3 regions of the Arthrobacter sp. BPSS-3 genome follow, and region 3 is predicted to be linked to each of the others. Evidence: riboswitches for the same ligand, from Rfam matches in the RefSeq annotation. Region 3 holds a riboswitch; each other region holds the start of a gene.
The links. Region 3 has a riboswitch for S-adenosylmethionine ahead of ACFVY3_RS08305 (bifunctional o-acetylhomoserine/o-acetylserine sulfhydrylase). Riboswitches for the same ligand answer to the same signal wherever they lie in the genome.
Positions count from the first base shown of each region.

Region 1: linked by a shared signal. The riboswitch ahead of ACFVY3_RS14685 (DUF1737 domain-containing protein) and the one ahead of ACFVY3_RS08305 (bifunctional o-acetylhomoserine/o-acetylserine sulfhydrylase) in region 3 are both predicted to bind S-adenosylmethionine.
Region 2: linked by a shared signal. The riboswitch ahead of ACFVY3_RS10655 (methionine ABC transporter ATP-binding protein) and the one ahead of ACFVY3_RS08305 (bifunctional o-acetylhomoserine/o-acetylserine sulfhydrylase) in region 3 are both predicted to bind S-adenosylmethionine.

Region 1 is NZ_JBIMMV010000009.1:156,911-160,093, forward strand. Features, by position in the region: gene ACFVY3_RS14680 (PIG-L deacetylase family protein) at 1-427, opposite strand, end outside; SAM riboswitch class IV at 894-1,006, shown strand; gene ACFVY3_RS14685 (DUF1737 domain-containing protein) at 1,110-1,382, shown strand; gene ACFVY3_RS14690 (rhodanese-like domain-containing protein) at 1,379-1,786, shown strand; gene ACFVY3_RS14695 (O-succinylhomoserine sulfhydrylase) at 1,783-2,994, shown strand; gene ACFVY3_RS14700 (glutamate--cysteine ligase) at 3,023-3,183, opposite strand, start outside.
Region 2 is NZ_JBIMMV010000006.1:29,222-32,404, forward strand. Features, by position in the region: gene ACFVY3_RS10645 (ABC transporter ATP-binding protein) at 1-575, opposite strand, end outside; gene ACFVY3_RS10650 (CoA-binding protein) at 915-1,340, shown strand; SAM riboswitch class I at 1,416-1,505, shown strand; gene ACFVY3_RS10655 (methionine ABC transporter ATP-binding protein) at 1,645-2,457, shown strand; gene ACFVY3_RS10660 (methionine ABC transporter permease) at 2,450-3,115, shown strand; gene ACFVY3_RS10665 (NtaA/DmoA family FMN-dependent monooxygenase) at 3,152-3,183, shown strand, end outside.
Region 3 is NZ_JBIMMV010000004.1:188,559-191,741, reverse strand. Features, by position in the region: gene ACFVY3_RS08305 (bifunctional o-acetylhomoserine/o-acetylserine sulfhydrylase) at 182-1,498, opposite strand; SAM riboswitch class IV at 1,584-1,700, opposite strand; gene ACFVY3_RS08300 (VOC family protein) at 1,893-2,531, shown strand; gene ACFVY3_RS08295 (CPBP family intramembrane glutamic endopeptidase) at 2,681-3,183, opposite strand, start outside.

The DNA of each region.
Region 1 (3,183 bases), on a different contig from region 3:
GCTCCAAGGCGTTGCCGCCGCGCTTGCCGTCGCTCATCACCAGCCCCTGCACCTCGTGGCCGGAGTCGACGAACTTGGCGAGCGTTCCGCCGCAGGCCAGCTCCAGGTCATCCGGGTGGGCGCCGATGGCCAGCACCCGGCGGGGCTGCCGGGCCGGGCTTCCACCGGTGCGCAGGGCGGTCAGCGCGATGGCGAGGGCGGTGAGTCCGCCCAGGGTGGCGGTCAGGTCAGCGGTCTGCCAGAACTCGGAGGCGTCCAGGGCAAAGGCGGCGACGTTGGCCAGCAGCAGCACCGCGCCGGTGGCGAGGGAAATCCGGCGCAGAAGTTCGGGACGGCGCAGGCGGCGGTGGAACCAGGATTTCCCCACCGCCGCTGCGACCAGCAGCGCAATCAGCAAGACGATTATCAAGACGTAAATCGAGACCATGAATCTTTCCAGTTCTTCTTCGAGGTGCCGGCCGCCCCCAGTGCTGCGCCGGACAAAATGATGGATCTGCAACCCGCCCGGCAGAGGCTGCCGGGTTCTGGAGGGAAGGATTGCTTGTCAAAGAACCGGTCCGCGGTATCCCGGCGGAGACGTCAAAACCCATGCGCCAGCGGCACTGCGCAAACGGCCGGAAGCGGCCGCGCAGCGGGTGCTGAAAAGGCGTATGCGGTATGTGGAGACCCAGCTGAGACCTTGGACTGCCACTTCAGTAAACGTGACGCCCCTATCGGAAAACCCGAGTAGGCAATACCCGAAAAGCATTCGGCCACCGCGGACGGAACCGGCTTTTTGTACTCGATCACGACGGGCGCGATACTCGGTCGGCCTACGGCGGACGGCCTCCCGTGACCGAACATGACGGGGCCGACGCGCGGGCGCGGGCCCCGGGGTGTTAGGTTTTTTGCAGAGTAATGAGAACCGGTGCAAAGCCCTGACTGGCCGGTCGGCAACCCTCCTTTTGCGGCGGGGTGCCTCAGGTGACTACTCGGCAATCGACCATTCGAGCTGCAAGCGTGAACGTAAGGAGTTTGTCGTGTCCGACGCGACCCCGCCCCCAGTCCCCACCCCCGGAGCCGGCACCCCGGCCAACCCTCCCGCGCAGGCCGCAGCGCCCGCGGAGCGGCTGGCCTACCGGCTGCTGACCGGCCCCGACGACCGCAGCTTCTGCGAGCGGATCTCGGCCGCCCTTGCCGAGGGGTATGTGCTGCACGGCAGCCCGGCCGCAACGTTCAACGGCACATCGGTGATCGTGGCGCAGGCACTGGTGCTGCCGGCCGCCGTCGCGGAGGCGGACGCCGCGGAGGCGGACGCCGCGGTGGCCCGCGCCGTCGACGGTCTGGAGTTCGACGGCCTGGAATCCGACCGTCTGGAATCCGAAGGGCAGGCGAGGGCATGAGCTACGCCGCGGACCTGACCCCGCAGGCGGCCTGGGAACGGCTGCAGTCCGGCGCGGTGCTGGTGGACGTCCGCACCCGGGCCGAGTGGGCCCAGATCGGCGTCCCGTTGACCGGCGGGGCGGCCGCGGAGCCGGTGTTCATCGAGTGGACCCGGGCCGGCGGCGTGCCGAACGAGGGCTTCCTGGACGAGCTCCGGCAGCGCGTCCCGGCCGACGCCGAGCTGCTCTTCCTCTGCCGGTCCGGGGCCCGCTCCGTCGCGGCGGCAGGGGCCGCGGCGGCAGCGGGATTCACCGTCTACAACGTGCTGGACGGCTTCGAGGGCCAGCCGGATGAGGCCGGCGTCCGCCGCGTCAACGGCTGGAAGAACGTGGGCCTGCCGACCGACGGGACCCGCACCGCATGAGTTTCAATCCCGAGGCCGCGGACTGGAGCCCGGACACCCAGGCCGTCCGTGGCGGCTTGGACCGGACCGGCTTCCAGGAAACAACCGAGCCGATCTTCCTCAACTCCGGCTTCGTCTACGAATCCGCCGCCGCCGCGGAGCGGGCCTTCACCGGAGAGGACGAGCGGTTCGTCTACTCCCGCTACGGCAACCCCTCGGTGGCCACCTTCCAGGAGCGGCTCCGCCTGCTCGAAGGCACCGAGGCGTGCTTCGCGACGGCGTCGGGCATGTCCGCGGTGTTCACCGCTCTCGGCGCGCTGCTTGGGGCCGGTGACCGGGTGGTCGCCGCCCGGTCACTGTTCGGGTCCTGCTTCGTGATCCTGAACGAGATCCTGCCGCGCTGGGGCGTGGAGACCGTCTTCGTCGACGGCCCGGACCTCGACCAGTGGCGTGACGCGCTCTCGACGCCGGCCACCGCCGTGTTCTTCGAGTCGCCGTCGAACCCGATGCAGGAGATCGTGGACATCGCCGCCGTGAGCGGGCTGGCGCACGCCGCCGGCGCCACCGTGGTGGTGGACAACGTCTTCGCCACCCCGCTGCTGCAGCGCTGCACGGACTTCGGCGCGGACGTGGTGGTCTACTCCGGCACAAAGCACATTGACGGCCAGGGCCGGGTGCTGGGCGGCGCGATCCTGGGCAGCAAGGAGTTCATCGAGGGCCCGGTCCGGCAACTGATGCGCCACACCGGACCCGCGCTGTCCGCCTTCAACGCCTGGGTGCTGACCAAGGGCCTGGAAACCATGTCGCTGCGGGTCAACCACGCCTCCGCCTCGGCGTTGCGGCTGGCAGAGTGGCTCGAGGCGCAGCAGGCCGTGACCTGGGTGAAGTACCCGCTCCTGGCCTCCCACCCGCAGCACGAGCTGGCCGCCAAGCAAATGAAGTCCGGCGGGACCGTGCTGACCTTCGAGCTGGCGCCCCCGGCCGGCCGGTCCGCCAAGGACGCCGCTTTCGCGCTGCTGGACGGCCTGCGGATCATCGACATCTCCAACAACCTTGGCGACTCGAAGTCTCTGATCACGCACCCGGCCACCACCACGCACCGGGCCATGGGTCCGGAGGGACGGGCCGCTATCGGGTTGAGCGACGGCGTGGTGCGGCTCTCCGTCGGGCTGGAGGACCCGGAGGACCTGATCCGGGACCTCTGTCAGGCGCTGGCGCAGATCCAGTAATCCCCGGCGGCGGCCTGGAACGTACCGCCTAGAAGCGGCGGACGGGCGCCAGCGCCGGAAGCGGCCCGGTAGCGGTGCCGGCGTCGGGCACGTCCCCGCCGACCGTGGTCCGCACCGCCTCGCCGACGACGGCGCCGAGGCCGGCACGGCGCTGCAGCTCCGCCCCGGTGCCCTCCGCCAGGATCCTGG
Region 2 (3,183 bases), on a different contig from region 3:
TTGATCCGGGTCAGTGCGTCGAGGGCGCCGAAGGGCTCGTCGAGGAGCAGCACGCCGGGGTTCCGGGCCAGGGCCCGGGCCAGCGACGCGCGCTGGGCCATGCCGCCGGAGACCTCCCGGGGGCGGTGTTTGGCGAAGTCCTGCAGTCCCACGAGTTCCAGCAGGCGGGCCACTTTGGCCTTGCCGTCGCGGGCGCTGACGCCGGCGGGCAGCCCGATGGCGATGTTCGCCTGGAGCGTGTGCCAGGGCAGCAGCCGCGGCTCCTGGAACGCGAAGGCGCAGCGGTCGTCGACGCCGCGTACCGGCTCGCCGTGGATGGCGACGCTGCCGGAGGTGGCGGCGTCGAGCCCGGCGGCGGCCCGGAGCAGGGTGGACTTGCCGCAGCCGGAGGCGCCCAGGATGGCCAGCACCTCGCCGGGGACGACGTCGAAGCTGACGTCCCGGAGGACGGTGTGCGCGGCGGGGCCGGTCCCGAACGCGCGGCCCAGGCCGCGGAAGGAGACCGGGAGGGCGGGGGTGCCGGAGCCGGGCCGGGCGTCGGCCCGGGGCTGGGGCGGGTGCAGGACAGCAGTCATAGGGTTACTCCATCGGTCCTGGCAGTAGCACCCTACGGAAGCAGCCTTTGGCCCGGGTAGTCAGTCCGGACCTTTCCCTCGGCGTGCGTCCTCGTTATCGGCGGGCTCCGGGGTGGAGGTCCGTCGACCAGGGTTGCTGCGGCGTCATCGATCCAGGTCTCTCGGCCGCTCGGGATGGTCATTGTCTACTAAAACCGAACGGCGGATTTTCGCCAAATGGGCGCGTAATATTCGGAAACCTGCGGACGTGAGGTGTCTGGCCCGATCAGAAATTCGGCGCAGTGCCCGGGGTGGGATTCCCTACTGCGGGGCCGCTGCCGGCGGACGTAGGCTGGCCGCATGAGCCACGTGAACGATCCCGCCGTCGTCGAACGCCTCCTGCGCACCAGGGGCCGATGGGCCATCGTGGGCCTGAGCACCAACCAATGGCGTGCGGCCTACGACACGTCGCTGTTCATCCGCGACCGCCTGGGCATGGACATCATCCCGGTCAACCTGCCCGGCGACGACGTCCACGGGGAGGCCGGCTACCGCTCGCTGGGGGAAATCCCGGCGGAGAAACGGCCCATCGACGTCGTGGATTGCTTCGTGAACTCCGGCCGCGTCGGCGACGTGGTGGACCAGGCGATTGCCGCCGGCGCCGGCGCCGTCTGGCTGCAGCTGGGCGTCATCGACGAGGCCGCGGCGGAACGGGCCAAGGCCGCCGGGCTGGACGTCGTCATGAACGCCTGCCCGGCACGAGAAGCGCCGCTCCTGGGCCTCTGACCGGGACTGATGGGAGCTTTACGGCGTGTGACGCGCCGCTTTCACACCGGCCGGGCGTGTGCCAGATTCGTGGGGTAACCATCCCGAGCGGCTGAGAGACCTGGCTCCGTGACGCCGCAGCAACCCCCTCGATGAGGACGGTGCTACCGCCAGGACCGATGGAGAACCACTGTTCCACGGACCTGAGAGGCCGCGCTTTGTGCTGCCCCGGCGCCGGGGGACGAGGCTTTCCTCGGGCGAGCCCCGGAGGAATCATGAACACCACAACGACGGCAGCGCCGGCCCGGATCGCGGGCGGTCCGCTGTGATCGAGATCCAGAACGTCAGCACCTCGTTCCGGTCGAAGGACGGCCGGTTCACCGCCGTCGACGACGTCACCCTCACCGTGGAGCGCGGCCGGATCCAGGGCATCATCGGGTTCTCCGGCGCCGGCAAATCCACGCTGCTGCGCAACATCAACCTGCTCGAACGCCCCACCTCGGGCCGGGTCCTGGTCGACGGCGTGGACCTGACCGCCCTGAGCGAGCCGGAACTGCGCAGCAGCCGGCACGGCATCGGCATGATCTTCCAGCACTTCAACCTGCTCAACAACCTCACCGCGCAGGAGAACGTGGAGCTCTCACTGAAGTTCGCCGGGGTGGGGAAGGCCGAACGCCGGCGCCGGGCGGCCGACGCCCTGGCCATCGTGGACCTCGCGGACAAGGCCGCCAGCTACCCCGCGAAGCTCTCCGGCGGCCAGAAGCAGCGGGTGGCCATCGCCCGGGCGCTGGCCACGGAGCCGAAGGTCCTGCTCTGCGACGAACCGACGTCGGCCGTGGACCCCCGGACCACCGCCTCCGTGCTGCAGTACCTCGCGGACGTCAACGCCGAATTCGGCATCACGATCGTGGTGGTCACGCACGAAATGAACGTCATCAAGGCCATCGCGGACAACGTCGCGGTCATGGAGGACGGCCGGATCGTCGAGCAATTCGACCTGGCCGAGCTCGAACGCCCCGGCTTCCACCCCGCCACCTCGATCGGGCGGTACCTGGTCTCCGACGCCATCGAGCTGAACCGGCCCCACCGGGCAGCCGCCCCGGCCGGCCCCGCCCCGAAAGGCCTGATCCATGCTTGAGCGCATCCTCTCGGTCCTGCCCGAAATCGGCGCCGCCATGGGCCAGACCCTGGCCATGCTGCTGGTCGCAATACCGCTCGCCGTCCTGATCGGCACGCCGCTGGGCGTCTGGCTCTACACGATCGGCCCCGGCGGACTGCGGCACCGGCCCCGGCTCCACCGGGTCCTGGACGGCCTGGTCAACCTGGTCCGGTCCTTCCCGTTCCTGATCCTGCTGATCGCCATCATCCCGGTGACCCGCTTCATCGTGGGCACCACCATCGGCACGGCCGCGGTGATCGTCCCGCTGACCATCAACGCCATCCCGTACTTCGCCCGCTTCGTGGAGCAGAACCTCAGCCAGCTCGGCAGCGGGGTGGTGGAGGCCGCCCGTTCGATGGGAGCCAGCCGGTCCCAGATCGTCCGGGACGTGCTGCTGGTGGAGGCCCGGCCGGGACTGGTCAGCTCCATCACCATCATGACCGTCAGCTTCATCTCCTACTCGGCGATGGCGGGCTTGGTGGGTGGCGGCGGGATCGGCGACTTCGCCATCCGCTACGGCTACTACCGCTACGAAACCCCGCTGATGATCACCGCGATCATCCTGATGATCCTGCTGGTCACCCTCGTCCAGTTCGGCGGCTCCCGCCTGGCCCGCCGCCTCGACAAGCGCCTCTGACCGCGGCCCCGGCGCCCCACTTCGGAAAGCAGAACCATGACTTCACCAGCCAGCCCCCGCTTCGACGG
Region 3 (3,183 bases):
CACCGAGTGTACGAAACAGGGCGGCGTCCTGGCGAAGATTGTGACTTCCATGTGACAGCCGCCCGCCCCGCCGCCCCGTTTCCCCACCTTTGAAGGCCAAGGCCGGCGGGTCGCCGCGGACACGCCGCGCCGGCCGCCGTCGGGCCCGCAAAGGTGGGGAAATCCGGCGAGGGTCCCGGGCCTAGCCGGCCTTCGCGGCGCGGAAGCCGGCGTCGAGGTCCGCCAGGATGTCGTCGATGTGCTCCAGGCCCACCGAGAGCCGGACCAGGCCCGGGTGGACGCCCGCCACCGCCTGCTGCTCCGGGCTGAGCTGGCTGTGCGTGGTCGACGCCGGGTGGATCACCAGCGAGCGCACGTCGCCGATGTTCGCCACGTGCGAGTGCAGCTCCAGGGCGTCGACGAAGCGTTTGCCGGCCTCCACTCCCCCGGCGATGACGAAGGAGACGACGGCGCCCGTGCCGCGCGGACCGTATTTCCGGCCGCGCTCGTACCAGGGACTCGAGGGCAGCCCCGCGTAGGCGACCGATTCGACGTCCTCCCGGCCCTCCAGCCATTCGGCCACCCGGGTGGCGTTGGCGACGTGCCGCTCCACCCGCAGGCTCAGCGTCTCGATGCCCTGGGCGATCAGGAAGGCGTTGAAGGGCGCGACGGCGGAGCCGAGGTCGCGCAGCAGCTGGACCCGGGCCTTGAGGATGTAGGAGAGGTTGGCCCCCAGTGCGCCGTCCGCGCCGAGGTCCCGGGCGTAGACCAGGCCGTTGTAGCTGGGGTCGGGGGTGTTGAAGCCGGGGTACCGCTCCGGGTCCGCGCCGAAGTCGAACTTTCCGGAGTCCACGATCACACCGGCGATCGCCGAGCCGTGGCCGCCCAGGTACTTCGTGGCCGAGTGCACCACGATGTCCGCGCCCCACTCCAGCGGCCGGATCAGGTACGGGGTTGCGAGGGTGTTGTCCACGATCAGCGGCACCCCTGCCTGGTGGGCCACCTCCGAGATGCCCTCGATGTCCAGCACGTCCTGGCGCGGGTTGGAGACCACCTCGCCAAAGAAGAGCTTGGTGTTCGGCTGCACCGCCTCGCGCCACTGGTCCAGGTTGTCCGGGTCCGCCACGAAGGTCACGGAGATGCCGAACTTCTTCAGAGTGTGGGCCAGCAGGTTGTAGGTGCCGCCGTAGAGGCTGGGGCTGGCCACCACGTGGTCCCCGGCCTCGGCGATGTTGAGGATGGCGAAGGTTTCCGCCGCCTGCCCGGAACTGAGCAGCAGCGCGCCGAGGCCGCCCTCCAGGCTGGCGATGCGCTGTTCGACCGCGTCCTGGGTGGGGTTGCCGATTCGGGTGTAGATGGGGGCGAGCTCGGCCAGGGCGAACCGGTTCGCGGCGCTCTCGGCGCTCGGGAAGACGAACGACGTCGTCTGGTAGATCGGCAGCGAGCGGGCGCCGGTGGCGGCGTCCGGCTGCTGGCCGGCGTGGATCTGACGGGTTTCAAAGGACCAGGCGTTGGACATGGTGTCTCCTGTGACTGGGCTCAGGACGGCACCGCCTCCCGGGTCCTGCGCCGCTGGCAGGTCCCGGAATATCGTCACGGCCCTGGCGCCGCGCTTGCCCCGCCGGCGGTCGCCGGAGGGCCAGGTCTTCACCCGGGGCACCCCACCGCGCAAGGAGGGTTGCCGGCCAGCGAGCCGGGGCTTGGCGCTGGCACTCATGACCTGCTCCCAGTGTAGGAAGCCGGAAACCGGTCCGGATAGCTTTGTGACAAAGATGAAGAAACCGGTCCCCGGGACGGCTTCTCCGGCGGATTTCCGCGGCCGCGCTGGGCGGCACGGGGGCCCGCCGGATGGTCCCTGCGAGGTTAGGACAGCCTAAGCTGAGAGGTCCATCACAAAGTGCCAAGATGAGGGCATGCGCATGGATCACGTCTCTTACGCCTGTGAAAAGGATGGCCTCGCGGCCACCACCGACCGTATCGCCACGGCCCTCGGGGTCGAGGCCGTCAAGGGCGGCGTGCACCCCCGTTTTGGCACCCGCAACATGATCATCCCGCTCGCCGGGCACAAGTACCTGGAGGTCGTGGAGGTCCTGGACCACCCGGCCTCGGACAAGGCACCGTTCGGCCAGGCGGTCCGCGCCCGCTCCGCCGCCGGCGGCGGCTGGATGGGCTGGTGCGTTGAGGTCGACGACCTGGCACCCTTCGAGGAACGCCTGGGCCGCGCCGCGGTCAACGGCAACCGCAAGTTCCCCGATGGCCGCGAACTGGTCTGGAAGCAGATCGGCATCCTGGGCCTCATCGCGGATCCGCAGGTCCCGTACATGCTCAAGTGGGAGGGCGACCCGGCCCTGCACCCGTCCAACGCCTACGAAAGCTCGGTGAAGATGTCCGAGCTGACCATCGCGGGCTCCGCGCAGCGGGTCACCGAGTGGCTGGGCGAACCGGTGGAGAAGCCGCTGGAGGACGTGGCCGTGAACTGGCAGGCCCCGCACGGCACGCCGGGCATCCTCTCGGTCACCTTCGAGACCGCCTCCGGCGCCGTCACCATCTAGGGCTTCGGCCCGCCACAACTTCGGCCGCCGGCCGCGGGTGTCAATGACGCCACCCGCCGCCGGGGGCCGAAACTCTTTAAGCCGCTCCCCGCCTCGTCGTGCGGGACAGGGCACCGCAGGTCACGGCACCGCAGGAATCGCAGGACGCCTCAGCCCAGGCCGACCGCCTTGCCGAACAGGCTGAAGCCCACGAACGCCACGATGTCCAGCAGCGCGTGCGCGATCACCAGCGGCATCACCCGCCGGGTCCGGGTGTAGACCAGGGCGAAGATGACGCCCATGATGGCGTTGCCGATGAACGGCCCGAACCCCTGGTACAGGTGGTAGCTGCCGCGCAGGATGGAGCTCGCGGCGATGGCCGCCGGCAGCCGCCACCCGAGTTTGCCGAACCGGTCCAGCAGGTACCCCACCACGATCACCTCCTCGACGATCCCGTGCCGGATGGCGGAGAGGACCAGGACGGGCACGGTCCACCAGTAGGTGCCCAGCGCGCTCGGGATGATCGCCGTCGTGATGCCCAGGGCCCGGCCGGCGGCATAGAGGCCCAGCGACGGGATGCCGATCAGCAGGAACAGGCCCACACCCTGCAACAGGTCCTTTCCGGGGCGTGCGAAATCGAACCCGAGCTTCCGGAATGCCGAGCCGCCGGGGG